Regions from separate parts of the Kitasatospora sp. NPDC059571 genome, predicted to be linked through region 3. Evidence: riboswitches for the same ligand, from Rfam matches in the RefSeq annotation. Region 3 holds a riboswitch; each other region holds the start of a gene.
What was found. A riboswitch is a leader RNA that binds a small molecule or an ion and turns the genes downstream of it on or off. The one in region 3 is predicted to bind cyclic di-AMP.

Region 1: another riboswitch for cyclic di-AMP. It lies ahead of ACFV0G_RS07625 (M23 family metallopeptidase); the one in region 3 lies ahead of ACFV0G_RS02395 (peptidoglycan DD-metalloendopeptidase family protein).
Region 2: another riboswitch for cyclic di-AMP. It lies ahead of ACFV0G_RS30075 (transglycosylase family protein); the one in region 3 lies ahead of ACFV0G_RS02395 (peptidoglycan DD-metalloendopeptidase family protein).

Annotation. Positions count from the first base shown of each region.
Region 1 is NZ_JBHWBW010000041.1:3,781-14,560, reverse strand. It holds gene ACFV0G_RS07640 (sensor domain-containing protein) at 1-328, opposite strand, end outside; gene ACFV0G_RS07635 (GNAT family N-acetyltransferase) at 430-1,032, opposite strand; gene ACFV0G_RS07630 (hypothetical protein) at 1,113-2,057, shown strand; gene ACFV0G_RS07625 (M23 family metallopeptidase) at 2,054-2,869, opposite strand; cyclic di-AMP (ydaO/yuaA leader) riboswitch at 2,881-3,040, opposite strand; gene ACFV0G_RS07620 (YiaA/YiaB family inner membrane protein) at 3,269-3,559, shown strand; gene ACFV0G_RS07615 (4-oxalocrotonate tautomerase family protein) at 3,583-3,837, opposite strand; gene ACFV0G_RS07610 (hypothetical protein) at 3,955-4,143, shown strand; gene ACFV0G_RS07605 (DedA family protein) at 4,428-5,027, shown strand; gene ACFV0G_RS07600 (hypothetical protein) at 5,299-6,555, shown strand; gene ACFV0G_RS07595 (uracil-DNA glycosylase) at 6,772-7,482, opposite strand; gene ACFV0G_RS07590 (low temperature requirement protein A) at 7,690-8,847, opposite strand; gene ACFV0G_RS07585 (sulfite exporter TauE/SafE family protein) at 9,224-10,066, opposite strand; gene ACFV0G_RS07580 (hypothetical protein) at 10,335-10,601, shown strand; partial or broken gene ACFV0G_RS07575 (transposase family protein) at 10,609-10,780, shown strand, end outside.
Region 2 is NZ_JBHWBW010000376.1:52-7,045, reverse strand. It holds gene ACFV0G_RS30095 (MHYT domain-containing protein) at 1-148, opposite strand, end outside; gene ACFV0G_RS30090 (MarR family winged helix-turn-helix transcriptional regulator) at 546-980, shown strand; gene ACFV0G_RS30085 (MFS transporter) at 1,239-2,642, shown strand; gene ACFV0G_RS30080 (hypothetical protein) at 2,912-5,026, opposite strand; cyclic di-AMP (ydaO/yuaA leader) riboswitch at 5,294-5,483, shown strand; gene ACFV0G_RS30075 (transglycosylase family protein) at 5,489-6,649, shown strand; gene ACFV0G_RS30070 (hypothetical protein) at 6,785-6,985, shown strand.
Region 3 is NZ_JBHWBW010000007.1:25,717-36,496, forward strand. It holds gene tig (trigger factor) at 1-415, opposite strand, end outside; tRNA gene ACFV0G_RS02375 (tRNA-Pro) at 663-736, opposite strand; tRNA gene ACFV0G_RS02380 (tRNA-Gly) at 914-984, shown strand; gene ACFV0G_RS02385 (hypothetical protein) at 1,454-2,134, shown strand; gene ACFV0G_RS02390 (hypothetical protein) at 2,196-2,453, opposite strand; gene ACFV0G_RS02395 (peptidoglycan DD-metalloendopeptidase family protein) at 2,705-3,622, opposite strand; cyclic di-AMP (ydaO/yuaA leader) riboswitch at 3,628-3,787, opposite strand; gene ACFV0G_RS02400 (DUF6348 family protein) at 4,232-5,047, shown strand; gene ACFV0G_RS02405 (hypothetical protein) at 5,088-5,282, opposite strand; gene ACFV0G_RS02410 (PP2C family protein-serine/threonine phosphatase) at 5,733-6,950, opposite strand; gene ACFV0G_RS02415 (GNAT family N-acetyltransferase) at 7,200-8,453, shown strand; gene ACFV0G_RS02420 (ribose-5-phosphate isomerase) at 8,509-8,994, opposite strand; gene ACFV0G_RS02425 (biotin transporter BioY) at 9,061-9,660, opposite strand; gene ACFV0G_RS02430 (amino acid permease) at 9,958-10,780, shown strand, end outside.

The sequences.
Region 1 (10,780 bases), on a different contig from region 3:
GGACGGGGGCGGGCGCCGCGACCTCCGCACCCAGCAGGGTGCGGGCGCGGTGGCGCTCGAGTGCGCCGAAGCCGCGCGCCGCGGTGAGCAGCAGCGCCAGCACCGGCAGCCCCACGGCGGTGACCACCAGCCCGGCGCCCAGGACGACGCCGGTGACGGCCAGGCAGAACCCGGCGATGCCGAGCGGGAGGCCGGTCAGGACGTAGCCGATCTCGCGGTAGGTGGCTGCGGAGAACGGCGCCCGCAGGAAGCCGGGGCGGCGGGCCCCGGTGCCGGGCCCGGCGGGCCACGCGTCGTGGGCGGTGCGGTGCAGTGTGCCGGTGCTCATCTCGGCCCCTCGGTCTCGTCCTTTGCTGACGGTTCCACAGTGCCGGTGCCGGGGGGACCGGCGGAATGGAGCCTGCTGCCGAGTCCGGGGTGGGGCTGGCCCTACCCCTGCCCTGCGGCCTCCTCCACCCACTCGTCCTCCAGCAGCGAGAACTGGTCGGAGTCGTGCCAGGTGCCGTGCAGGAAGAGGTCGTGCCGGATCCGGCCCTCGAGGTGGAATCCGGCTCGGGTGAGCACCCGGGCCGAGGCGGTGTTCGCCGGGTCGACCCGGGCCGCGAGGCGGTGCAGCCGGAGCCGGCCGAAGCCCAGCCCGCAGAGCATCGCGACGATCTCCCCGGCGTACCCGTTGCCCCACAGGTCGCGGCGGAGCGCGTACCCGAGCGTGCCGGCGCGGTCGCCGTCGAGCCCGAGCACGGCCTGGCCGACGGGGGGCGCATCGGCGGGCCGGCCGTCGGAGCGCAGGGTGACCGCGAGCCGGTAGACGGTGCGCGGCCGCTTCTCCGCCTCCTCCAGGTACAGCTCGATCTGGTCGGCGCACTCCTCGGCGTCGCGCGGCTCGAAGGGCAGGAAGCGGGCGGTCTCCGCATCGCCGAAGACGGCGTGCAGCCCGTCGACGTCCTGCGGGGTGAGGTGGAACTCGCGGATCGCCAGGCGCGGGCCGGTCAGCCGGACCGGCCGCACCGACGGGACCTGTTCGGGTGTCATGCCGGCCGACCCTACCCCCGACCGGTCGCCCGTCGGCTCCTCCCGCGCGGGGCCGCGGTGCAGCGGCTACGGTACGGGACGTGAATGACGAAGACCTGCAGCTCATCCCGTACACCCGCACCGAGGACCTGCTCGCCTGGGCGGACGGGCAGGGCCTGGAGCCGGTGCCCGAGGACGTGCTGCGGACGGTGCTGACCCTGCTGGAGCTGGGCGGGGCCCCGCTGCACGACGGCTTCCCCGAGCTGGGGTCCGCGGTGCTGGAGCAGCTGCTACACGAGCGCCTGCACCTGTACGTCCAGCCGGTCGGGGATCCCGCGGCGTACGGCGCGGCGGTGCGGCTGCTGATCGACCGTCAGCGGTGGGCGCGCCGGCTGAACGCCAAGCGGCAGGAGCGGCTGCACGCGGAGGCGGAGTGGCAGGGCGAGCTGCTGACCACGCTGCTGCGCCGGCCCCAGCTGCTGACCTGGCCGCGGCTGTACACCCTGCTGCTGGAGGCGCACGGCGTGCACACCGGCGACTGGGACGCGGTGCGGGCCTGGCTGGACGCGTTCCGCGAGCTCTCGCCCGAGGAGCGGGTCGCGGCGTACGCGGCGCTGGTGGACGGCGGCGAGCTGGACGCGGTGGCCGGCCCGGACGCGGAACTGCTGTGGAGCCGGGCGCACCTGCTGTCGATCGGCATGGCCACCGACGGTGCGCGGCGGCTGCTGGAGCACGGGCTGATGCGTCGCAGCTACCGGAACCTGGCCGCGCTGACCGCAATGGGCGAGCCGATGCCGGAGGAACTCGCAGGCGGGTTCGAGGAGTTCGAGGCAGTCGCCGAGGATGCCGCGCTGTGGCTGTGCGGGCAGTGGACGGTCCCCGGCCTGCCGGAGCTGCTGGTCGCGGAGTATCCCGACCTCGCGCCGGAGCCGGGCACGGAGGAGCTCCGCGCGTACGCGGAGGACCGGGCGCTCGCTGAGGGCCGCCCGCTCCCGGACGGCTGGGCGCCCGCCGGGCAGCAGGTGGACGGGCCGGAAGCGGGTTAGACCCGGATGCCCCGGGCCTGCAGCCAGGGCTGCGGGTCGGTCGGCGCGCCGCCGCCCGGGCGGATCTCCAGGTGGAGCCGGGGCGAGGTGACGCTGCCGGTGGCGCCGACGGCGCCGAGGACGGTGCCGGTGGGGGCGTGGCCGGAGGTGGCGCCGAGCCGGGCGAGGTGGCAGTACCAGATCTCGGTGCCGTCGGGCAGGGTCTGCACGACGCGGTAGCCGTACGAGCCCGCCCAGCCGGCCGAGGTGACGGTGCCGTCGCCGACGGCGGTGACCGGGGTGCCGGCGGGGGCCTCGAAGTCGAGCCCGGTGTGCAGGGCGGCCCAGTGCGAGCCGCCGGGCCCGTACACGGCGCCGAGCGAGAAGCCGGACAGCGGTGCGGCGAAGGGGGCGGAGGGCGCGTCGGTCCGGGGGCGGGCGGCCGGGGCGGCGACGGGTGCCTGGACGGCAGCGGCGGCGCGGCGGGCCTCGGCCTCCTGCGCGGCGGCGAGCCGGGCGGTCTCCTCGGCGGCCGTCCGGGTGTCGGCCTGCTGCTGGATCCGGGCGGCGAGGGCGAGGCCGGGGTCGGCGGCGCCCTGGGCGCCGTCGGGCGCGGACACGGCGGGCTCCGCGGCGGCGGCCGGGCCCGCGGCGGCGGCGGTCAGGCCGGCGGCGCCGAAGGTGGCGGCCATGGTCGCGGTGACACCGAGCAGCGGGCTGCCGCCCCGGGTCTGGCGGGGCAGCCGGTGGCGGGCCGGATCGGCCTGCTCCCAGGGGTGGTCGAGGAGCTGGGTGGGTGCGGCGGTGGGATCCGCCGAGGTCGTCGACGCCACGGGGGCGGACTCCTTTCCTTCCCTCTCGCCGACCGGGTTAGCTGACGGGTTCGGAGCAGGAAGGTCTCCTACGGCAGGGCCAGGGCCCGGCCGATTCACCCCAAGGAACGTGGTTCCCCGGCTCCCGGGTCCACCGCAGGGGTGGTCCGCGGGATTGAGCGACACGCGCACGGTGCCGTTCGGGTACGGCGTTGCCGACCGCGCTGCGTTATCAAACGTTAATGCGAGGTCCCCCCGGATTCCAAGTGCTCTCGGTTACGGACTTGCACCGGGCTCGGGGGACTTGGGCGATTTGTGACGGTTTGCCAAGCGGCCGGTCCGGGACCGTCACGGGAGGTGACGGCGCACTTGGGTATCCGTACTCATGTGCCGCCGCCGGCGCTCCGGGATGCTGCAGGCATGAGCGCACCGATGCAGCCCCGCACCACGGCCGCGTACTACGTCCAGGCCGTCCTGTCCTTCGCCCTCGCGCTGGCCGCCCTGGCGGTCGGCATCGCCTGCCTCCCGGTGAGCGCCTGGATGCGCGCGTTCCTCGCGGTCGCCCTGCTGTACGTGGTGACCTCGGCGTTCACCCTGGCCAAGGTGGTCCGCGACCGCCAGGACGCGGGCGAGCTCACCTCGCGGGTGGACCAGGCCCGGCTGGAGAAGCTGCTGGCCGAGCACGACCCGTTCAAGGTCGACGGGATCTGACGCCCCGGCGGGCCGCGGCCCGGTCAGCCGCCCGCCGGCCCGGCCTCGCCCGTCCCGCCCGAGCCGTCCGCCCCGCCGGCAGCGGCGGCCGCCCGCTTGGCCGCGTAGGTCTCGCCGCCGGCCGCCCAGTTCTCCGCCGGCAGTTCCTCGATCAGGACCCAGACCGCCGCCGGGTCCACGCCGGTGACCCGGGTGTACGCGGCGGTCAGCTCCCGGGCGATCTCCGCCCGCTGCTCCGGCGTGCGGCCGGCCAGCTGCTTGACGTTGATGAACGGCATGGCGCCCTGCCTCCTCGCGGACCCGGGCCCGCCCCGGGTCGATCGGCCGCACGCTACACCGGCCGCGCCGCCGCGCCGGCCGCGTAACCGCGGACCGGACGGCTCGTTGGGCAGGGCATGAAGAAGCGCAGCATGCTCGCCTTTGCCTCGCTCGCGGTCGGCGTCGTCGCCTCGCTGACCGCCCCCAGCGCCCACGCCGACGGCCCGCAGCACCGGACGGGCGACGCCAAGGCCGTGACCGGCACCGAGCTGCCCGACGGCGGCACCGACCGGGCGGCGGCCGCCGCCGACCGGGACGTCTCCTGACCCGTCCCCCGGCACCGGGGCCGGCTCCGCCGACCCGCACGGCCCCTCCCGACCGTTTGCCCCCCCCCCCCCCCGGGCCCTCGCCCCATTCCCCCCTCTCTCCTGCGGTGCGGCCGGGGTTGTGCCGATCCGATCGCAGGGCTGTCCCTGCCCCGCATGCCCTGGTGAGCGCCCTCCTGTGAGGCTGAGCACAGGGGGGTGCTTCACGGCATGAAAGGTCGACTCGCTAGCGTTACGCCTCGCAGCACTGCTCTCCTCCTGGGCGGTCTGGAGGGAGGTCCACGATGGACGCCGCAGCGGTACTGGGACCGTCATGGATCTGCGCGTTGGCGCTCTTCGCCGTACTCGGCGACGCGTTCCTGCCGTTCCTGCCCAGCGGCACCCTGGTGATCCTCGCGGTGCTCAGGACCTCCGACATGGACGGGGCTCCGGTCCTGCTGGGCCTGGGTGTCGCCGTCGCCTCGTTCCTCGGTGACCTCCTCCTGCTGCAGCTGGCCCGTCGGGGCGCACCGTCCGTACGCCGGCGGCTGGACCGCCGTCCGGAGCTCGCCGCCAGCGTGGAGCGCGTCCAGCAGAGCCTCGCCCAGCGGACCAGTCGGGCCGCCGCCCTCATCGTGATCATCGCCCGGTTCGTTCCCGCCGGACGGACCATCATCGATCTTGCCGTCGGCCACTCGCCCGCAGCGTCCCGCGTCTTCCTGCGCTGGTCCGCGCTGGCGGCCGTCGTCTGGGCCGCATACATCGTCAGCCTCGGCTGGCTCAACAGCCACTGGTTCAACACGGCCTGGCTGAGCATGGGCGTCTCCTGCGCCGCAGCCAGCCTGATCAGCGCCGGGGTGGCCCGCCTGGTCCGGCGTCGGCGCCGCGCCCTCGCGCTTGCCTGACGCCCCCCATCCCCGGCCTCCCGTCCTCGCCGGCCGTGCGCGGCCACGGGATCTGTCTCAGGACGGCAACAGAGAGGGCTGCCCGGGAGCCGCCCCCGGCCCGCGTGCGTGATGAATATCGGATGAGAACGGCGTTGCGGGACCACAGGGCGGACGTGACATCCTTGGGCAGCGAAACAGATCAATTGTCCGATTTTGTCGGCGTCGCACCGGCCCCCTCGGGAGCCGGTGCGTCCCACGAGCGCGCGGACACCATGCGGTAGGGGAGACCATGAGCAGCATCTCGCGCAGGGCTGTGCTGAGTGCCGGTGCGGCCACCGCGGCACTGGGGGCAGTCGCCGCCTGTGGCAGCACCGGTTCCGTTTCCCGGGACTCGGGCGGCCCGGGAAGCGGAAACGGCAGCGCCGGAGCCGGGTCGGGCAAGCCGGTCCAGGGGACGCCGCTGGGCGACGGATCGACGTCCGACACGGGCGCCCAGCCCAACCAGCCCAAGCCGGAGAAGCTGAAGCCCGGCGAGCAGCCGCCGCAGTTCGTGGTGTTCTCCTGGGACGGTGCCGGCGCGACGGACGACGGCCAGTTCGCCCGCTTCCTCAAGCTCGCCGAGCAGTACAAGGCCTCGATGACGTTCTTCCTGTCGGGCATCTACACCCTGCCCAAGGAGAAGTCGAGCCTCTACCACCCCCCGCGGCACTCCGTGGGCGCGTCCGACATCCCGTTCCTGTCGTCGACGGCGGTGCGCAACACGATCAAGCTGATCAGCCAGGCGTGGCTGGCCGGCCACGAGATCGGCACCCACTTCAACGGACACTTCTGTTCGAGCCGCGCCGACGGCAACGGCGTCAACAAGTGGTCGCCGGAGGACTGGGAGAACGAGATCCAGCAGGCCGTGGGCTTCGTCACACAGTGGCGGACGAACACCGGCTTCACCGATGTCGACCCGCTGCCCTTCGACTACAAGAAGGAACTCATCGGCGGCCGCACGCCCTGCCTGGAGGGGCAGAAGACCCTGCTGCCGACCGCTGCGAAGCTCGGCTGGAAGTACGACGCCAGCTCGCCGGGCGGGCTCCAGATATGGCCGCAGAAGGTCCAGGACGGCAAGATATGGGACTTCCCCCTGCAGGGAATCCCCTTCCCCGGACACAGCTTCCAGGTCCTCTCCATGGACTACAACATCCTCGCCAACCAGTCGCACGGCACCACCAAGGGCGACCCCGCCAAGTACGCGGAGTGGCGCAACCAGGCACGCGACTCGTACATCGCCGGGTTCGAGCGGGCGTACACCACCAACCGCGCGCCGTTCTTCATCGGCAACCACTTCGAGCAGTGGAACGGCGGCATCTACATGGACGCCGTGGAGGAGACCCTGAAGACGATCGCGGGCAAGCCCGACGTGCGCCTGGTGTCCTTCCGGCAGCTGGTGGAGTGGCTGGAGGTCCAGGACCAGTCCACGCTCCGCAAGCTCCGGACCCTCGGAGTGGGCAAGGGCCCGACCGGCGGTTGGGAGACCTTCCTCGGCGCTGCCGGCTGACGCCCGGACGGACGGGGACGCGGCCGAACGGGGCGGGCCCGCGACGGTCGGCATCGGCGGGCCGGCGGGCGGTCGACGCCGTACGGGCCCTGCGGTCCGTCGAGCAGGCCCCGCTCGGCCCCTGAAACAGAACGGCGTCCGGTGCTATGGCAGCCCTCCCCTGGCTGCCACCGCACCGGACGCCCTCGTCCGTCCCCCGCCGAGCCGTCGTGGCTGTCAGGCCTTCAGGTCCGGAATCCGCCAGTCGATCGCCTCGGCGCCGAACTGCTCCAGGGCCGCGTCGATCTGCGAGAACGGCCGGCTGCCGAAGAACAGCTTGGCGGAGAGCGGCGACGGGTGCGCGCCCTGCACGACCACGTGGCGCGAGGTGTCGATCAGCGGCAGCTTCTTCTTGGCGTAGTTGCCCCAGAGGACGAAGACCACGGGCTCTTCACGGTCGCTGACGGCCTTGATGACGGCGTCGGTGAACTTCTCCCAGCCCTTGCCCTTGTGCGAGTTGGCCTCGTGGGCGCGGACGGTGAGCACCGCGTTGAGCAGCAGGACGCCCTGCTCGGCCCAGTGCATCAGGTAGCCGTTGTCCGGGGCGGGGATGCCGAGGTCGGCGTCCAGCTCCTTGAAGATGTTGCGCAGCGACGGCGGCGTCTTGGTGCCGGGCAGCACCGAGAAGCTCATGCCGTGCGCCTGGCCGTCGTCGTGGTACGGGTCCTGCCCGAGGACGAGCACGCGGACCTTGTCGTACGGGGTCGCGGCGAGGGCCGAGAACTCCTGCCCGGCCGGCGGGAAGACCTGGTGCTCGGCCCGCTGGGCGGCCACGAAGGCGGCCAGCTCGGCGAAGTAGGGCTTGCCCGCCTCGTCCGCCAGCACCTCACGCCAGCTCTCGGGCAGTTCGAAACCGGCGCCCACGCCCGCCTCAGCCAGATCCGTCACGACTAACCTCCCACCGGCCGCGCCGCACCGCGCAGCGGCCGCCTCCGACGTACGACTTCCTACGAACCTGAACGCTACACACCCCGACCGACAACCCGCACCGAGCACCGGTCCTGCGATCGCCGGGCACCGGCGCACCGAAAGCCGGGCGCCGGCCCACCGATCGCAGGTCCGGACACGAAGGACCGCCTCGCTGGCCCCCGCAGCTCAGCCGAGGTCCGGAGCGAGGCAGGCCTCGGACCGGTCGGGGCCGGCCGCGGGCGTCCGGGCGGCCCGTCGTACCCGGGCGTGCTCCAGCCCGTTGAGTCCGATCAGGACGGCGGCGAGGGCCGACAGCGCCGCGAGGGCGGGGAGCCGAACCATCAGCGGGAGCAGGGCCAGTACCACGGCCGCTGCGGCCAGTCTGGTCGGCGAGATCACCCCGAACATCATCCGGCGGGTGTAGCTGAAGGAGAGCAGGTAGAGGGCGCAGCCGCCGTAGAGCAGCCCGAGGGTGCCCACGCCGAGCGCCCGCCCCGGTTCGGCGACCGTCTCGCCGAAGCCGACGGCCACCGCGATCACCCCGGCGATCAGCAGCAGGTGCCCGTAGGAGAAGACCCAGCGGATCATGTCGCGCCGGGAGGAGGCGGTCTCCACCGCGAACCTCATGGCCTCCGAGGCGAAGCCGAAGTACAGCCACCACAGGGCACAGGAGATGGCGAACGCGGTGGCCACCGACACCAGCTGGGCGGGGTGCAGCCGGCCCGCCGCCAGCGGTGCGCCGATGCCGACGATCGATTCGCCGAGGGCGACCAGCAGGAAGAGTCCGAAGCGCTCGGGGAGGTGGGCGGGGTGGTAGACGACCTTGGCCAGGCGGCGGCGGAACACGAACGGCGCCGCGAGGTCGCAGGTCGCACCGAGGGCCCAGAGCAGTTCGCGGGCCGGTCCGTCGACCAGGCCGCCGGCGAGCATCAGCGGTCCGCTGACGGCGGCGCCCACGCCGTACGGGCCGCGCCAGACGCCGGGGACCCGCCACAGCAGCCAGAACAGGACGATCCGGGCGGCCCAGTAGCCGGCGCCGAAGAGTGCACCGCGATCACCGTAGGCACCGGGCAGGGCGAGCGCCATGAAGAGGCCGGACAGGCCGACCGCGAAGATGCCGATGCGGTCGCGCGGGCTGTCCACGTCGCGAATGTTGGCCTGCACGGTGGTTCCGACCCAGCACCAGTACACCGGCGCGAACGCGACCAGTGCCTGGCCGACCCCGGTCCAGTCGTGGTGATGGTGCAGCAGTTGTGACACCTGGGTCACCGCGAACACGAACACCAGGTCGAAGTAGAGCTCCGCCCAGGTGACGCGCTTCTCCTCGGACGGCGCTCCCGCCACCGTCCCCTCCCCGTGAGCCGCCGTTTCGGGCCGCACCGGTCCCCTCCCCCATTGTCGTGCCCGCGGCCGCTCCCCGGCCCGGACCACCTCTCCCCGCACCGCCGCCGCCCCGGCAACGGCCCCCCGGATCTCATCCGTCCGGCTTCCGGCCGAACCGGGCTGCGCAGTTGTCACGCGCCATGCTGATGACCGGCAGCGGAACAGTTGTCTTTGGCCGCCGGCTGTCAGCTTCGGTCCGCTTCGGTCCGCCTCGGACGGCCCGCAGAGGGCCCGCAGAGGGCCCGCAGAGGGCCCAAGACTACGGCCTTGGGACGGCTTCGCCTCCGTGTCGGAGCCCTCAGCCTGTTCTCGGTTCCCACGTGGATGCACATGCTTCTCACAGCACCGTGCCGGCCATTCGGGCTTGGTCGTACCGAGCAAGCTTGAAGGCCGAGACGAGAAGGATCACGGCCAGCGCGGGAATGAGGACCACGTCGGGGAACACACGGAGAAGCAGCCCGCCCACCACCGCACCGGCGGTGGAACCTGCGGCCATGACGGCGGTGAAGCGGAGGTTGGCTCCGAGGACGGCGAAACTGCCGTCGCGGCTGTAGCGGGCGAAGGCGACCAGCATGGTGGGCAGCGACACCAGGAGGGACAGGCTCCCTGCGGTCTTGATGTCGAGCGCGAACAGCAACACGATCGTCGGGATCAGCAGCTCGCCGCCGGCGACGCCCATGATCGCCGCGACCACCCCGATGCCGAACCCGGCCGCCACTCCGGACGGAATCCGGGCCCACGTCGGGAGGTCGAGCGCCCCCGGGGTGGTGGTGTGCGTGAGCAGCAGGGCGGCGGCCATGAGCACCATCAGCGCGGCCAGCACCTTGTAGAGGGTGGCGCTGCGCATCCGTACCGCCCAGCTCGCTCCGGCCCAGGCTCCCAGCAGGCTCCCGGCGAGGAGGTTGACCGCTACCGGCCAGTGGTCGGCCAGCTGCAAGGCCGGCACCGCCGCCAGCCGGGCGGGTAGCGCGGTGAGCACCACGACCAGGCTCATCGCCTTGTTCAGGATGACCGCTGAGAGCGCGGCGAACCCGAACAGGCCGATCAGCAGGGGCAGGCGGAACTCCGCGCCGCCCAGGCCGATCATCCCGCCGAGCACGCCGATCCCCGCTCCCGCTGCGAACACCAGGGGCAACGAGTGCGTCGAACGCTGCGGCTCGAGGTCCGTGTCGGTGGTCATGCCGGCTATCCTCGCGAATCGCGGTACCTGCCTGCTATGGCAAGTCCTACAAGACCGGTGTCCCCGGGACCGGGGAGAGTCGAACCCTGTATGCCCAGCTCACGGACTCGGAGTAGGTCCGCGGTCGCTGGTCGACCGCCGACTGGTTCGCCTGGTGGCGTCCTGGCATGTGTACGAGGGCCGGAGGGACGTCACGCCGGTTGAGCTGTGGCTGGTCGATGATCACGGTGTCTCTACCCGCGTGATGAGCGGAACGGACTGGTGCCTGATGGTTGACCAGGACAAGCCCCACGAGGGCTGCGACATGGGCGACTGGGGTCGAATCGACGTCCAGCGCGACTCCCACGAAACCCCCTTCGCGCGTCACCTCGGTGACACCGTGCTCGCCACCCGCGAGGAGTGGGAACCGCGCACGGGACGCACCGCGCTTGAGTTGGACTTCGCCTCGGAGGCTGTCCGTTCCGAGAGCTGGGCCGGCGACCTCCGCATCACCGCCCTCGACCGGCCCGGGAGCCCAAGCACATCGGTGTCATGATCTTGTAGTGGCTCAGGTGATCACGGCATCGGAACGCTCCTGGACAACCCCGTTCACCGGGTTGCGACCGAAGGACTTCGGCAAGCTGATCACGATGTTGCGCCGAGAGGGCGTCGACCGGCCTCGTCCGGGACGCCCGTGGTCGTTGCCGTTGGAAGGACCGTGTCCTGCCCCTTGCC
Region 2 (6,994 bases), on a different contig from region 3:
CGAACAGCAGCCAGTTGCGGCGGGAGCGGCCCTCGCTGATCAACGCCCAGCGGGTGCTGCGCAGCGCGACGAGGGCGCCGAGGCACGCGACGAGGTACGAGATCGCCGGTGTCACCCAGCCGTAGACAGCGTGGTGGATGTGACCCAAGGGGACTCCCAGGACGGAGTTGGGGGCGCACAGTGCCGGCGTGCTGTGTTCCTGACAATGGGCACCCTAGCGACCCCCTCCGATCATGGGCAACGCCGGTAGATTCAGTGAACTCGCAGGTCACCTGCGGTACTTCACGTTTGGCGCATCGCCCCGTCACCAAGCCCTGACGCGATGTCCAGGCCTGCTCCGCACCATCCGCACATGCGCCCCGCAGTTGGGTGCACCGGGTTCACCGTCCGGTCACCGCGGGGTCGCATGCCGGTGCGGCGGGCGGGCGCGGCCCCCGGCGGCAGCGGGCCGGCGGGCCGGCTGAGGGACCAGCCCCGGGGTCCGCCCCGGGGTGTGATCGAAATCCTGTTTTCCTTAGCGAGAGTAATGACATAGTCTAAGGACCATGCCCGAGATGTCCGAGGACGATCTCGCAGCGGTCAGCCAGCTGCGGTCGTCCACGATGCGCCTTGCCCGCCGGCTGAGACACCAGCGGGTCGAGGAGTCGCTGAGCCCCACCGAGATGGGGGTGCTCGGCACCCTTGCCCGCTGCGGCAGGGCGACGCCCGGCGAGCTCGCACGGCGCGAGCACGTCCAGCCGCCGTCCATGACGCGGATCATCGCGATGCTGGAGGAGAAGGGGCTGGTGCGGCGCGAGCCGCACCCGGACGACCGCCGCCAGGTGGTCGTCAGCAGCACCGAGCAGGCCGAGGCGATCCTCACGGAGAGCCGTCGGCGACGCAACGCCTGGCTGGCCGACCTGGCCGAAGGGCTGACCGAGGAGGAATGGGCGCTGGTCCGTGCGGCCGCGCCCGCGCTCTACAAGCTCGCCCACCTCTGACCCGACCGCACCGCCCGGCCCGCGGCCCGCCCGCGGACGACATCCCACGGCACCCGGAAGAAGGAGTACCGCATCACCGCAGGAACGAAGAGCATCACCAGCCGCGCGGGGGCACACCTGCCCGCCACCGCGCCCCGAGGGGAGAACCACGTGACACCGCCGGCCGCAGCCAGCGCCGCCGCCACCCGTACCGACGACCTCACCGCAGCCGCGACAGCCGCGAGCGCTGCCGCCGCCGAGAGCCAGGCACCCGCCCCCGTGGGCCTGCCCGGCACCGGCGACGACGACCCCTGCGAACGCCCCGCGGCGGCTCCCACCGCCGCGTCCGCCCCCGCACCGGGGAGCCCCACCGGGGCGAGATTCACCCGGCCCGGGGGGATGTTCTCCTCCCTGCGGATCCGTAACTACCGCTACTACTTCGTCGGCCAGGTGGTCTCCAACACCGGCACCTGGATGCAGCGCATCGCCCAGGACTGGCTGGTGCTCAGCCTCACCGGCAGCCCGTTCGCGGTCGGCGTGACCACCGCGATGCAGTTCCTGCCGATGCTGCTGCTGGGCCTGTTCGGCGGCGTGCTCGCCGACCGGATGCCCAAGCGCCGGCTGCTGATCGCCACCCAGGGCGCGATGGGCCTGCTCGCCGCGGGCCTCGCGGTGCTCACCGTCACCGGCGTCGTGACGGCGGGTCACGTCTACCTGTTCGCACTGCTGCTGGGCCTGGTGACCGTGGTCGACAACCCGGCCCGGCAGGTCTTCGTCAGCGAGATGGTCCCGCCCAAGGACCTCGCCAACGCGGTCAGCCTGAACGCCGCCAACTTCCAGACCGCCCGGCTGGTCGGCCCGGCCGTGGCCGGCCTGCTGATCGCCGCGGTCGGCAGCGGCTGGGCGTTCGCGGTGAACGCGCTGTCCTTCGCCGCGGTCATCGGTGGCCTGCTGGCGATGCGCGAGAGCGAACTGCGCCCGACCGCGCCGATCGCCCGGCAGCGCGGCCAGCTCCGCGAGGGCCTGCGCTACGTCCGCGAGCGGCCGGAGCTGCTCTGGCCCATGGTGCTGGCCGGGTTCATCGGGACCTTCGGGTTCAACTTCCCGACCCTGCTCGCCGGCTTCGCGTCCCACACCTTCCACGTGGGCGCCGGCGAGTACGGGCTGCTGAACACCGCGATGGCGGTCGGCTCGCTGACCGGCGCGCTGCTGGCGGCCCGGCGCGGCGCGCCGCGGCTGCGGCGGCTGGTCGGTGCGGCACTGGCCTTCGGCGCCCTGGAGGTGCTGGCCGCGTTCGCACCCGGCTACTGGACCTTCGCCGTCCTGCTGACTCTGATCGGCGTCTTCGGCCTGACCTTCAACACCTCCGTCAACTCGGCGCTCCAGCTGGCCACCGAGCCCGAGATGCGCGGCCGCGTGATGGGCCTGCTGGTCCTCGTCTTCACCGGCGGCACCCCGATCGGCGCCCCGCTGGTCGGCTGGGTCACCGACCAGTACGGCCCGCGACTGGGCCTGCTGGCCTGCGGCCTGGTCTCGGCGGCGGCCGCCGCCGTGGTCGCCGCCGTGCTGGCCCGCGCCGCCGGCCTGAAGGTCCGGGTCGACCTGCACCCGGCCGCCGGCAGCCGGGTGGTCGCGGTGGTGCCCCGCACGCTGCCCAGGCGCGAGCTGGCCACCGCCTGCTGACCGGCGCCGCTCGCCGCACCGCGGGGGGGCGCGCGCCCCCCCCCCAGGCGCGCCCCCCCTCGTCGTCCTCCCGCACCGGGCCGTCCACCCGCACCCGTCGCCGTCACTGCCGTCGCCAGTGCCGTCGCCAGCGCCGTCGCCGTCGCCGTCGCCGTCGCCGGGCAGCGATACCGGCCTCCGCCTGCTGCCCGAAGCCCGACGCCCGGAGCCCGACGCCCGAAGCCCGCCGCCCGGCTCCCGACGCCCGGAGCCCGACGCCCGAAGCCCGCTCAGACCTTGAGCCGGGTCGTGGCGGCCGCCGCGTCCCGCAGGGCCACCGAGGGTGCCGCCACGGCGCGCGGCGGGGTGTCCACGGCCTCCGGCGAGGCGGTGGCGTTCCACTGCGGCCTGGCCTCGCCGGGGCCGTCCTTGGCCAGCCGGACGGCCTGCCGGTCGCCCGCCCGGCGCAGCACGATCCTCGCCCCGTCCGCGGAGTCCGGGTCGAGCCAGACCTCGTTGCCGTCGAACGAGCAGTCCAGCACGGCGATGTCGTCCGGTTTGCCGTCCGGGGTGGCGCGGAAGGCCACACCGGCCTTCCGATAGCCCGTCAGCCGGCACCGGCTGATCGTCACGCTCTCGCCGGCCAGCTGGTGTTTGGCGGTGACGACGGCGTAGTCGGACCGCCCGGCCGCGTCGATCAGCAGGCCGTCGAAGACGGTGCCGCGGTCGCGGCCCAGCGCGTGCACCGCCAGGCCCCCCGCGGCGTTGCCGTAGAGCACGCCGGGGCCGTAGTCGAAGTCGTTGAGGTAGGCGCCGTGTTCGATGCCCCAGCCGCCGTTGTGGTAGGCGACGAAGGGTCCGACGGTGTGGTGGTGCTGGGCGTTGAGCCAGACGAAGATGCCGTTCCGGGCGTTGTTGTGGGCGAGGCAGCGCTCGAAGGTCCACACGCCCTCGCTGGTCTCCGGCCACTCGTAGCCGGAGGCCCCGGTGGCGCCCTGCACGCCGACGGCCACGCAGTCGCGGGCGGTGCCCCCGGTGCCGGCGCCGAGCGCGAAGCCGGTCAGCCGGTAGCCGCGCTCGGCGGGCTCGTAGACCGTGCGGGAGGCCACGCAGGAGTCGTAGGTGATGTCGTCGGACGGCGTCTGCGGGGTGCGGGTGTCCACCGGCCCGTCCCACCAGTAGGCGTCCTCCCAGGTCTGGTGGCTGATGCAGCTGCGGAAGGTGATGCCGTGGCTGGCGTGCGGCACGAAGGCGTGGCTGCCGGTGTCGCGGACCACGACGCCCTCCACGACGGTGCCGCGGGAGGCGTCGCCGAGCATGTGGAAGTGCAGGCCGTAGCGGCCGAGCACGGGCTCGGTGACCCGGGCCCCCGCGAAGGTGTCCTTGCCGGGCGTGCGCGGCCCGAGCCAGCGCAGTGCCGCGTGCCGGACGTCGGCCCGGCGGGAGCTGGTGACGTGCACGTGGGCACGGCCCTGGGCGGTGCCCTCGACCCGGACGCTGCGGGTGAGGTTCAGCACCTCGGCGCCGAGCGCGAGGCCGGCGCCGACGGCGACCCTCGGGTGGGCGTTCGCGAGCGGGGCGGTCAGCGTGACCGTCCGGCCGTCGACCCGTCCGATCGTGCACAGATCGTATCGGGTGGAGAAGTCGTCGCCCTCGGGGGGTCCGGTGGGCGTCACCGCGAGCTCGTCGCCCGCCTGCCAGCCGGCGGGGACGGCGGCCAGGGTGATCGCCGTGTCGCCGGCCCGCAGTGCGGTCGCCGCCCGCACCCAGGCGGTCTTGGCGGCGCCGTCGAGCCGGAGGTAGCCGGCGCCGGTCACCCAGAGCCCGGTGTCCGTACCGGCCACCGTCATGCCGCCGCCCACGAAGCTCCGTTCGTCCACGGAGGGAAAGTGCAGGGTGTGCACCGCACTGCCCGCCGGGGCGAGCGCGAGGGTGCCGCGGACCTCGACGTTCCCGGCCGAGGCCAGGGTCAGGCTGCGCTCGGGGGCGAAGACCAGGGAGCCCCCGGGCTCGATCAGCAGCGAGGCCACGGCGGCGTCGGTGTCGAGCAGCACCCGGTCGGAGATCCTGACGGCGGTTCGGGCGCCAGGCACCGCGCCGCCCCAGCCGCCCGCGTCGGACCAGCGGCGGCCCGTCAGGTCGAGCGGGGAGGGCGAGGGGCTCCCGGCCTCCGGAAGGCCCCCGGGGCGGCTCTCCGCGGCCGTGGAGGGCCCGCCGGCGGGGTGCGGGAGCGGCGGCACGGCGGCCTCGCCGGAGACCAGCGTGCGGCGGATCAGCTCCTCGCCGCCGACCGCCGCCAGGACGACCGGCACGGCGAGCCAGCCGAGCAGCCGCCGCCACCCCCCCCCCCGGCGCGGGACCTGCGGCCCCGGCACGCCGGCCGGCGGCACGGCACGGTGCTTCATGATCGGCAAGCCCTCCCCCGGGGCCGCGGCCGGCCCCGCCGCCTGAAGCATAAACAAGCGGCTTTGCATTCAAGGGGATTGTGCGGAAGCGGCCGGACGCGATCACAATCGCCGGGAAAAATCGATCATGAATTCATTCAAGATCACGCGTGATCGGCGTCACACATGTTTGCGGTTTGAACTTAAGTCTGTCTAATGTCCTCCCACGTTCGTGGTCACACGGACCCAGTCGCCCCGAACGCCGAGTCCTGCCGGCGGGCCGGCTGGCAAAGCGAAACGCACTTCGGCAGGGGCGGGGGAACCAGGTAAGTCGCCCGGGACCGGTCCAGCACCGGTCCTCGGCTTGGGGTGAAGCCGCATGCGCGGACACGTCGGATTCCGACGTGCCCGTAGCTGCGGCCGGGCAACTCCAGCCCGAATCCGACAGCTCACCTCGCAGGCGTGGGAGAGGAACGCTGTTTCATGCTGTCCATCAACTCCAAGCGCACCCGCCGCCTGCTCGCCACCACCGGCGTCGTCGGCATCGGCCTCTCGATCCCGTGCCTGACCGCCGGCACCGCGAACGCCGCCTCGGTCGCCACCTGGGACAAGGTCGCCCAGTGCGAGTCCTCGGGCAACTGGTCGATCAACACCGGCAACGGTTTCTACGGCGGCCTGCAGTTCACCTCCAGCACCTGGGCGGCCTACGGCGGCCACACCTACGCCCCGCAGGCGAACCAGGCCACCAAGGACCAGCAGATCGCCATCGCCGAGAAGGTGCTCGCCGACCAGGGCCCCGGCGCCTGGCCCGTCTGCTCCATCCAGGCCGGTCTGACCAAGGGCGGCCCCGCCCCGGCGATCAACCCCGGCGGCACCGCCGCCGCCCCGGCCCCGGCCGCTCCGGCCGCCAGCACCCCGGCCGCCAAGCCCGCCGCCCCGAGCACCGGCTCCACCGCCTCGCAGGACGCCAAGCCCGCCCAGAGCGGCAAGTCCTGGAAGCAGCACCGCTCCTGGGGCCACAGCGGCACCTACACTGTGAAGGCCGGCGACTGGCTGTCCAGCATCGCCACCGCCAACCACGTGCAGGGCGGCTGGCAGAAGCTCTACGACCTGAACAAGTCCGTCCTGACCGAGGGCCCGGACTCGATCTACCCGGGCCAGAAGCTGTCGCTGGGCGGCTCCGCCACCGCGCAGAGCGGCGCCGCGCAGACCGCCGCCAAGCCGGCCACCACGGCCGCCCCGGCCGCGGCCACCACCACCACGACCGCCGCCAAGGCCGTCACCGGCTCCAAGGCCGCCGCGGTCAACTTCGCCCTGTCGAAGGTCGGCCAGGCGTACATCTACGGTGGCACGGGCAACGGCGGCTGGGACTGCTCCGGCCTGACCCAGGCGGCCTACAAGGCGGCCGGCATCGCGATCCCGCGCGTCGCCGCCGACCAGGCCGACTTCTCCACCCGCGTCTCGCTGGACAACCTGCAGCCGGGCGACCTGCTGTTCTGGTCCAACAACGGTTCCAACTCGGGCGTCTACCACGTCGGCATGTACGTGGGCGACGGCAAGTACGTCGAGGCGGCCAACCCGAGCGCCGGTGTCCGCACCCAGACCATCGCGAACTGGGCCCCGGACTTCGCCGGCCGGATCTGACCCGTACCGAGGTCGAACCCCTCTCCACCGAAGCCCCCGGGGCTGGCCGCTCGGCCCCGGGGGCTTCGGCCTGCCCTCGCGCGGACGGCGGCGGACGCCCTATCCTCCTGACGGACCCGAGGAGAGGGAGCCACCATGGCGAAGGTCACCGTCACCCTGGACGCCGACCAGGCGATCGAGGTGATGCTGCTGTCCGGCACGCGCAGCCCGCAGGACGCGATCGAGCTCGTCGTCCTGGACTACCTGGCCCGCGGCCGGCGCACCGAGGCAAGGGCCGGCGAGGCCGCCGACGCCCACCGCACCGGGGAGCCGCCGCACCGCGCCCAGGAGGGCTGAGGACTCGCG
Region 3 (10,780 bases):
CCGACACCTCGATGGCGTCGACGGTGACCGAGATCTCCGAGAAGTCCGGCAGGGCGATCTCCGGGCGGACGTCGACCTCGGCGGTGAACTTCAGGTCACCGCCGTCGGCCAGGCGCTCGACACCCTCGATGTCGGTGATGTCGGGCTGCCCGAGGACGTCGATCTTGCCCTCGTCGACGGCCTGCGTGTAGAAGCGCGGCAGGGCGTCGTTGACGGCCTCCTCCAGCACCGCGGCACGGCCGAAGCGCTGGTCGATGACGCGGTTCGGGATCTTGCCCTTGCGGAAGCCCGGGACCGAGACCTGCTGGTTGATCTTCTTGTACGCCGCGTCGAGGCTGGGCTTGAGCTCCTCGAAGGGCACCTCGACGGTGAGTCGAACCCGGGTCGGGTTCAGAGTCTCGACGGCGCTCTTCACGGTTAGGTCTCCTATGGGCTTGCGGTCAGGTTGCCCCGCCCGGCGCCGGCCGGGAGGCCGATCGGGCAGGACGGGCGATGGGCGATTGGAGCTGCATCTCCCGTTAGGGGTGGACGGTGAGCGTGACTCCTCGCCCTCGGGCGGTCTGCCTGGGTGTTCACCGCAGGCACCACCACCAGCGGCCCATCCTACCGGTACCACGAAAGCAACAGGGCCCCGCCCGTGTGACGAGACCCTGCCGAAACTGTCGGGGTGACCGGATTCGAACCGACGGCCTTCCGCTCCCAAAGCGGACGCGCTACCAAACTGCGCCACACCCCGTAGTGCCGAGAGGAAGAGTACACGCCGGTCCGGGCCCCCTCCGGTGAATAAGGAGAGCCGCCGCGGCCGAAAGCGGTGTGCATTCGCCCGACCCGACCAGGTAGGCTGACCCCCGTCCCCAACGGCCCACGGGTCGTGCGGGACCACGTGCGGACGGACCTTCGTCAACACACGTACGCGGGCGTAGCTCAATGGTAGAGCCCCAGTCTTCCAAACTGGCCACGCGGGTTCGATTCCCGTCGCCCGCTCCGCAGCGAAGGCCCCAGCTCAGCGACATGATCGCGGAGCCGGGGCCTTCGTCGTTTCGGGGGGACTTCGGGGCGTCGTGCCCGCGCCGTGCCCGATCGGATCGGTCGTACCCGGCCGGGCCCTCCGGACAAGGCCACTGACCGTACGGGGGATCGAGTGCGCTCTCTCCGGCCGGGCCGGGTGGTCCATTCCTGGTCTGCGCAGGCCGTGGAACGGAAGTCCGAGAGGGGAACAACGGCATGCCGGGCCGTCCGGGTCCGCTCGTCGCACCCGGCGTAATACGGGACCCGGCCCGGTTTGAGGGCAGCCAGGTCCGTGGTCGTGAAATGGACGGTTGCCCCGGACCAGGAGTCGTCCTTCGTGGCACCGAAGTGGTCCCTCAATCTGCTGGCGTTCACGGCCCCTGCACAGCACCATGGCCGTCGCGATCGCCGGGCAAAGGCCGGTGTCGTCCCTCGGGGGTGGGAAGTGATCGAGTTCATGGATGCGTACGCGCTGTGGCGGGCGATGCCGTTCCCGCGCGGCGGGCGTGCGGGGTTCGCGGAGATCCACGGTGATCTGGCGGTGGCCGACGAGTACACGACGACGGTGATCCACTTTGTGGAGAAGGGGGTCTTCCGGCCCGCGCCCGTGGACGTCCTGGCGTATCTCGACCAGCTCATGGTGCGGATCGACCGGTTGGCCGAGGGGGCGGACGCCGACGTCCTGGCCGCGGTCCGCGCCTATCACGCATATGCGGTGCTGCTGCGGCTGGTCCATGAGACGTGCCTGGCCGAGGGGGATCGGGCACGGCCCGACCCGGCGGAGGTACCCGCCGCGGGCAGGTGCCGGGACACGCACGACTTCGCCTCCCGCACCCGGGTCGCCGCCGCGGACGTCGTCGACTGGTACAGCGGACCGGCGACCGTTCGGTATGCGGGGAAGGAGCTGTGCGTCCGGGCCGACCTGGTGCGGACCCGCTCCGAGGGGTCGGTGGGCTGGAGCGGTGTGATCACGGCCCGGGAGGCGGATCCCGCGTTCTACGAGCTGTTCGACCACGGGTCGCCGCGGATCCTGACCGCGGACGGGAGCGGCCGCTTCACTGCCGTCGAGTACCGGGCCGGCCACCGCAGCCTGGCGATCCTCGGGAGCGGCCCGGCACCGTTCTGACGCCGCCGCCCGGGACGGCGGGCACGGGTGCCGCGCGCCCCGGCGGGGTCGTGCGGGCCGGTCAGCCCAGGTAGTGGCGGGTGACCGCGGAGGCGACGGCGTCGATGTCCAGCCAGCCGCGGGCGGTGGAGCTGCCGCCGTCGTTCGAGCCGACCGTGTTGTCGTGGCCGGCGTTGAAGATGTCGTCGCCGGCGACCTGGTTGTTGTCGCCGATGACGATGATCCGCTGCTGCGGCGTCGCGGCGGCGCTCGCTGCCGGCAGGCAGGCGGCTCCGGCGACGGCGAGCAGGACGGCGGTGCGCTTGAGGCCTCGGTGCATGAACGTTCCTTCCGCGACGACGGGGGTGTCGTGCCTGCGACGGTAGGCCGCAGCAGGGCCGCGACCAGGAACGTTCGGCCGGTCGGCGGCGTGTTGGTAGAGGCGGGAGGCCTGATGCCCGGTCCGGCCGTGAGGGGGTCAGGCCGGCGGTCCGGGCCGGGCGGTGACCGCCGGTCGGCTGCCGGGCTGCCGGGCACGGCCGAGGCCCGGCCGGAGCTGGTCCGGCCGGGCCTTCGGGTGGCGCGGGTGCGTCAGACGCGGACGCCGTGGGCGGCGAGGTAGGCCACCGGGTCGATGTCGGAGCCGTACGCCGGGCCGGTGCGGACCTCGAAGTGCAGGTGCGGGCCGGTCACGTTGCCGGTCGCACCGGAGAGGCCGATGACCTGGCCGGCGGAGACGGTCTGGCCGACCGAGACCTTGAGGGCCGAGAAGTGGGCGTACTGCGAGTACTTGCCGTCGGCGTGCTTGATGACGACGTTGTTGCCGTAGGCGCCGCCCCAGCCGGCCTCGACGACGGTGCCGGAGGCGATGGCGTGGACCGAGGTGCCGGTGGAGACGACGAAGTCGACACCGGTGTGGTAGCCAGAGGACCAGTTGGAGCCGGCCTTGTGGTACGGGGTGCCCAGCGGCGCGGAGACCGGGGCGACGTAACCGGAGGCGGCGGCGGCCGGCTTGGCGGCCTCGGCGGGCTTCGCGGCCTGGGTGGTCGCGGCGGGCTTCGGGGTGCTCGGCGCGGCGGCGGGCTTCGGCGCGGCGGCCGGCTTGGCGGCCTCGGCCGGCTTCTGGGCCGGGGCCGGGGCGGCGGCCGGGGCCTGCGCGGCGGCGTGGCCGGCCACGGAGAGCTGCTGGCCCGGGAAGATCAGGTTCGGGTTGCCGCCGATGACCTGGCGGTTGTCCTGGTAGAGCTTCTTCCAGCCGCCGTCGACGTGCTGCGCGTTGGCGATCTTGGAAAGGGTGTCGCCACCGACGACCTTGTAGGTGGCGGCAGCGGCCTTGGCCGGAGCCTCGGAGTGCGCGGCGGCCGGAGCAGCGGCGACCGGCGCGGCGGCCTTGGCGGCAGGCGCGGGGGTGGTGTGAGCGCTGGCAGCAGTGGCCGGGATGGCGATGGCAGCGGTGACCACACCGGTGGCGACGGCGAGACGGGACAGACGGGTGCCCAGAACGGACATGGAGTTGTTCCTCTCCGACGCCTGCGAGGTGAGCTGTCGGGTTCGGGCGGGGAGTTCGCCCGGTCGCTGACGCGACTTCACCCCAAGCCGTCCCGGAACTACCGGGCGCGGCACTTACCTTGGGTCCCCCGCTCCTGCCGTGCACAGATTGTGCGTGGCCCCGGACGGCGGCAGGACTCGGCGTTCCGCCCGGTGGCTCGCCCTGGCGATTGCCGGGCAGGACTCGAGGAAAACCGATCGGGCACGTTCGAGGCAAGCCCCGGGCCTGCGGCGCCCGGCGACGATCACGGTGCGGGTGACTCTCCGCTCGGCACGGGTACGCGGAGCGCAATCAACCCAATGACCCTAAGTGTCCGGATCATGGCTTTTTGCCGAGTTCGGGCACCTTCCGTGCGCGGCCGGTCGCGGGCGGGCACGGATCATGGGCCGGCCGGTGACGCTGGTCACCCGGGGGTTCGACGACCGGCTTCGGGGTACCCCGCAGGGCTCCCCCGGCCCGCCGGGCGCCCGGTTTCCCCGGCCACCTGCCCGGCCGATAGCCTCGCCGCGTCCAGATGTTCGACCGTTGTCGAGCCGCCCCCGCCGGGCGGCCGGGTGAGGAGCCACGGGGTGCGCCCGCAGGAGCGGCTGGATGTCATCCAGCGCAGTGTGGTCCGGGAGATGGCGCGCTTCGGCCGGGACTTCACGGTCGACGGCAGCGTCGTCCGGGGCCCGGGCACGACCGCGGTGGCGGTACGGGAGCACGCCGGCGAGGCCGGCCAGTCCGGGCACGTCGACCTCGGATACGTCCTCGACCTCGGCCGGGCGGACGGCCGGGTGGTCTGGGACTGCACCGCGGGCCTCGGCCGCACCGAGGAGGAGCAGCTGGAGAGCGCCGTCCGGATGTGGGCGACGACCACCGCGGCCGCGGTCGTGGAGCTCCAGGACGGGCGCGGCGAGCACGGCGACCACTACCGGACCGAGCTGCTGCCCGGCTGGCAGGCGGTGCAGGGGCCGGCCGCGGTGTTCGGCTTCGGCAGCGACCGGCTCGCGGACTGGCTGGCCGGACACCAGGTGCTGCCGGAGCTGGCCGAGGCCCTGCTGCCGGAGCTGGCCGGGCCGGGGGCGGCCGGGGTGACGGGCGTGAAGCTGTTCCTGGGCGGGCGCCTGGGCGCGGACGTGGCCGAGGTGCGGGTCGCCGGAGAGGTCTCCGAGCGGGCGTCCGCGGCGCTGCGCGCGCTGGCCTGGCCGCGCGGCGAACGGCTCTGCTGGGCGCGGTTGTTCGTCCTGCTGGTGGCGGACGACGCGGCGGAGCCCGGGGCGGTGGCGCACCCGGCGGCCGCCGCGGGGGCGGGCCCGGACGTCCCGGCGGCACCGGTGCAGGCACCGCGCCGCGGGCTGCTGGACCGCTGGCGCCGGCCGCGCGCGGACCGCCGCCCGTCCTGAGCCGGTCGGCCCCGGCGGACGGGCGGTGCGGCCCGGTGGTTCAGCTGGCCACGGACGAGATGGTCTTCGCGAGCTGGTTGAGGAAGTCCTGGATCGGCCGCGCGGCCGTGGACTGGCTCACCATGAAGCCGAAGAGGGCGGCGATGATCGCGTGGCTGGTCTTCAACTGCTTGTTGCGGATGAAGATCACGACGATCACGCCGAACAGGAACAACGCGGAGACGGAGAAGGCCACCCGAACTCACTTCCTCAAACTCTGCCGGGAGTTCACGGCGGAACCCCGTGTCGAAGCCGGCCTGCGGCCAGCGCCGACCGTCCCTGAAAACTGACCGGCCGATCCCGCCGTCATGGAGATGCCCCGCCGCGCCGTACCGCATGCTTCCCGCCGCGCACGCTGCCCCCCAAATCCCCCGGCGTCACCGGCCCTCCCGGACTCAGTGTGGTCGTTCGTGCCGACTGCGTAAAGGACTTGCCGGGTGCACGACGCGAAGATCCTGCCATGTGAGACGAATTTCCGCCGACCGAGACGATAGCGGAGCGAGGTTGACGGGGCGTCGGCAGGGCCGGTCCACAGGGGCCGGGATCGGCGGCCGGCCGGGCCGGCGGCCCGTGATCGACTGGGCGGCGGGGTCGGAGGATTGGCCGAAGATCACCGCCAGGGTCTTGACACCGTGCGCCGGCAGCGCTATTGACGCCAGACCAGCAGTACGGCCCGGTCGTCGTTGACGTCCTTGGCGACCTTCTCGATGAGGCGCCCGGCCGAGCCGCGGAAACCGGCCGCGACCAGCCGGTCGGCCTCCCCCATCAGCCGGTCCATGCCCTCCGCGAGGTCCCGGCCGGGGACTTCGACCATCCCGTCGGTGCAGAGCATCAGGACGTCCCCGCGGTCGAGCCGACCGCGCACCCCCTCGAACTTGGCGCCGTCGTAGATACCGAGCAGCGGGCCCTCCGCGCACTCCCGCAGCTCCCAGCGGCCGCTGCCGCCGAGGCGCTGCATGCCCGGCAGATGGCCGGCGGAGAGGAGCTCGTACTGGCCGGTGTCGAGGTCGAGCACCAGGTGGGCGGCGGTGGCGAAGCCCTCGTCCCAGTCCTGGCGCAGCAGGTAGCCGTTGGCCGCGGGCAGGAACTCGTGGGCGGGCAGCGAGCCGAGCAGGCCGCCGAAGGCGCCGGAGAGCAGCAGGGCGCGCGATCCGGCGTCCATGCCCTTGCCGGAGACGTCCGCCAGGACGACCTCCAGCATCCGGCGGCCCGGGCCGGTGCGGGCGGCGACCACGAAGTCGCCGGAGAAGGACTGGCCGCCGGCCGGGCGGAGCGCCATGTCGGCGAACCAGCCCTCGGGCAGCTTGGGCACCTGGCTCTGTACGCGCAGCCGTTCGCGGAGGTCGAACAGCATGGTGCCGCCGCCGCGCCAGGGCACACCGACCCGGCTGCGGAACTGCGCGAGCAGCAGGCCGGCGACGCCGACCGCGCCGACGACCAGAGCGGCGCCGGGGGTGACGCCGTAGACGTAGGCCTGCGGGTTGTCGCTGGCGACGCGTTCGCCGGTGTGGATCAGGGACTCGGTGGACAGGCCGACGGCGGCGGCCGCGTACAGCAGGACCAGGGTGGCCGGGCGCAGCAGCAGGGAGCCGGCCAGCACCGGCAGGACCAGGGCGGTGGGCGGGACCCAGGCCGGGATCCAGACGTTGAGGGCGACCAGGACGGGGACGGCGGCGAGGAAGAGCGCGAAGGCGAGCCAGTCGGGGGCAGCGCCGCGGAAGTAGTCGACGCCGGTACGGCGCAGCCGGCGGCGGATCCGGTGGGCCCTGGTGCGCAGCCGGGTGGCGGCGGGCTCCCCGGCCGCGCTCGCGGTGGGGCCCGTCGCAGTCGTCTGGGGCGTTCTGCCCGGCGTGCGGCCAGCCATGGGGTCCGACCTTATCCACCGGTGCGGGTCGGCGTCGACGGCCGGGTCCGCGGGGCGCCGGATCGGCGCCCCGACCCGGCGTGTTTCGGCCTGGCGGCCGCACGGGCGGCGCGGTGGGCCGTGCGGGGGCGTGCGGAGGCGCCCGTGCGCCGTAGGGGCGGCCGGGGGGCGGACGGGCCCGGACGGGTGCGCGGGGCCGGGCCGGAATGTCGGTCGCGGCGGCTGCTTGGGCGGTGGTAGCTGTGGGGCATGAGTGCCGACGACCTGCCCGATCTGACCGTCCGTCCGCTGGCCGCCGAGGAGTGGGACGGCTGGTACCGCCGGCTGGAGGTGGCCTTCGGCGGTGCCGAGGAGCCCGCGGAGGAGCGGGAGCTGTGGCAGGCGCTGACCGAGGTGGACCGCTCGTTCGTGATCTGCGAGGACGGGCTGCCGGTGGGCGGCGGCGGTTCGTTCGGCTTCCGGATGGCCGTGCCCGGCGGGGCGGTGGTGCCCTGCGCCGGGGTGACGATGGTGGGGGTGCTGCCGACGCACCGTCGGCGGGGCGGGCTGACGGTGCTGATGCGGCGGCTGCTGGCGGACGTGCGCGGGCGCGGCGAGGCGCTGGCGGTGCTGACCGCGTCGGAGGCCGGGATCTACGGCCGGTTCGGCTTCGGCCGCGGCACCTGGCGGCTGGCGGTGACGGCCGCCTGCCGGGAGGTCGCGCTCGACGCGGACGGTGCGGGCGTGCGGCTGCGGCTGGCCGATCCGCTGGAGTCCCTGCCGGCCTGTGAGGAGCTGTACGCGGGCCTGGTGCCGCTGCGGCCGGGGATGCTGGAGCGGCGGCCGGGCTGGGAGCAGCTGCCCCGGCTGCAGGCGGCGGGCCGGGAGGGCTGGTCGCCGCTGCAGTGCGTGCTCGCCGAGGAGCCGGGCACCGGGCGGCTGCTCGGGTACGCGCGGTACGCGGTGAAGGGCGGCTGGGCGGAGGACGGCCGCCCGGTGGGCCGGGCGCGGGTGCGGGACGTGGAGGCGGTCGCGCCTCGGGTGTACGCGCGGCTGTGGCGCTACCTGCTGGAGCTGGACCTGGTGGAGTCGGTGTACGCCGGGGACCGGCCGGTGGACGACCCGCTGCTGCACCTGGTGTCGGACGTGCGGCGGCTGGACGCCCGGGTCTCGGACGCGCTCTACGTCCGGCCGGTGGAGGTGGGTGCGGCGCTGGAGCTGCGCGGGTACGCGGCGCCGGTCGACGTGGTGCTGGAGGTGGCGGACGCGTTCTGTCCGTGGAACGCGGGCCGGTGGCGGCTGCGCTGCGCGGGCCCGGGCGGGGCGGCGACCTGTCGGCGGACCGAGGACGCGGCGGGCCTGGCGCTGGACGTGCGCGATCTGGGCGCGGTCTTCCTGGGCGGCACGACCCTGGCGGCGCTGGCGGCGGCGGGCCGGGTGGTGGAGTTGCGGGCCGGGGAGCTGGCGCCGGCCTCCCGGGCGTTCGCCTCGGACGTGGCGCCGTGGCTGCCGCACGGGTTCTGACGAGGGCCGCCGCAGCGGGCCTGACGGCCCGTGCGGCGGCGCGGCGAACGGTCGGTCAGCCCTGCGGGTGGTGGGCCGGGATCGGCGGGAGCTCGCCGGTGGTCTCGTACTCGCTGAGCATCTCGATCCGGCGGGTGTGCCGCGTCTCGCCGCTGTACGGGGTGTTGAGGAAGATCTCGACGAACTTGGTGGCCTCGTCGACGGTGTGCATCCGGCCGCCGACCGAGATGACGTTGGCGTTGTTGTGCTCGCGGCCGAGGGCGGCGGTCTGCTCGCTCCAGGCGAGTGCGGCGCGGACGCCCTTGACCTTGTTGGCGGCGATGGCCTCGCCGTTGCCGGAGCCGCCGATCACCACGCCGAGTGCCTCCGGGTCCGCCGCGGTGCGCTCGGCGGCGCGCAGGCAGAACGGCGGGTAGTCGTCCTCGGCGTCGTAGATGTGCGGGCCGCAGTCGACCGGCTCATGGCCGGCGCCCTTCAGCCACTCGACGAGGTGGTTCTTCAGTTCGTATCCGGCATGGTCGGAGCCCAGGTACACGCGCATGGCACGAGTGTGGCACGCGCGCCTCCCGAGCGGCCGCAGGGGGCCCGGGAGGCGCGCGGCGGGGAGTCAGCGGGTGCGGCCGGCCAGCTTCCAGGCGAGCGGGAGGGCGCCCATGGCGAGCAGGACCTTCAGCGCGTCGCCCACCAGATAGGGGTAGAGGCCGAGGTCGGCGGCCTGCGCGAGCGGGAGGTGCAGGGCGGCGGCGAGGTAGGGCACGCCGACCGCGTAGATCGCCAGGTTGCCGAGCAGCATGGCGCCGGCGGTGCGCAGCGGGCTGCGGTCGGCGCCGCGGCGGGCGAGCGCGCCGGTGAGGCCGGCGGCGAGCACGAAGCCGAGGACGTAGCCGAGGCTGGGCATCGTCCAGCCGGAGGTGCCGTCGGCGAACCACGGGAGTCCGGCGAGGCCGGCCAGCAGGTAGAGGCCGAGCGAGGCGATGCCGCGGCGGGCGCCGAGGGCGGTGCCGACCAGCAGGGCGGCGAAGGTCTGGCCGGTGACGGGGACGGGCGAGCCCGGCACGGGCAGCGACAGCTGGGCGGCCAGGCCGGTGAGTGCGGCGCCGCCGGCCACCAGGGCGAGTTCGCGGGCCTGGGCGCCGAGTCGGGTGGTGGCGCGGGGCAGCAGGTCGGCGAGGACGGGGGTGCCGGTGATCGGCGTGGCGGTGGCCATCGGGAGGGCTCCGGTTCGGCTCGGCGGGCATGACGGATCGTTTGTGAACACTCGTGAACCTACGCGGTCGGGTGCGGCCGGACGGCGCGGTACCCGACAAAGCGTCAGGGCGGCCTCTTGTGGGGTCCGGCCTGCTGGGATGCCCTTGGCGGGCCGCTCGCCCGTGGCGATCCGGTGACGCTGGGTGAGGGATCCGTCCGGATTCCGAACTCACAGCGGCCGGCCTTGGCGTGTCCACCACCCATGCCGAATAGTGGACAACTCGCTCCGCTATCCGACGAATCTGGACCACGCCTGATGACGACCCTCACCCCCACGCCCACCCGCGAGCGGCCGGCCGAGCCGGCCGCCGAGGGCCGGCTGGCCCCGGGCCTCAAGCCGCGCCACCTGTCCATGATCGCGCTCGGCGGCGTGATCGGCGCCGGCCTCTTCGTCGGCTCCGGCGCCGGCATCGCGGCCGCCGGCCCGTCCATCGTGCTGGCCTTCGCCCTCTCCGGCGTGCTGGTCATGCTGGTCATGCGGATGCTCGGCGAGATGTCGGCGGCCCGCCCGTCCAGCGGCTCCTTCTCGGTGCACGCCGAACGCGAGATCGGGCCGTGGGCCGGGGTGACGGTCGGCTGGATGTTCTGGACGCTGCTGTGCGTCGGCGTCGCCGCCGAGGCCATCGGCGCCTCGCACGTCATGCAGGGCTGGTTCCCCGGCGTGCCGCTCTGGGTCTGGGTGGCCGTCTTCATGGCCTTCTTCTGCGGCAGCAACCTGGCCGCGGTGAAGAACTTCGGCGAGTTCGAGTTCTGGTTCGCCGCGATCAAGGTCACCGCCATCGCGGCCTTCCTGGTGATCGGCGTGCTGGCCGTCCTGGGCGTGCTGCCCGGCAGCCACGCCCCGGGCACCGCCAACCTGACCGGCCACGGCGGCTTCCTCCCGCACGGCACCACCGGCCTGGTCACCGGTCTGCTCGCCTCCGTCTTCGCGTACGGCGGTCTGGAGACCGTCACCATCGCCGCCGCCGAGTCGAAGGACCCCCGGCGCAGCGTCGCGGGCGCGGTGCGCACCGCGATGTGGCGGATCGCGCTGTTCTACGTCGGCTCGATGGCGGTCATCGTCACCCTCGTCCCGTGGA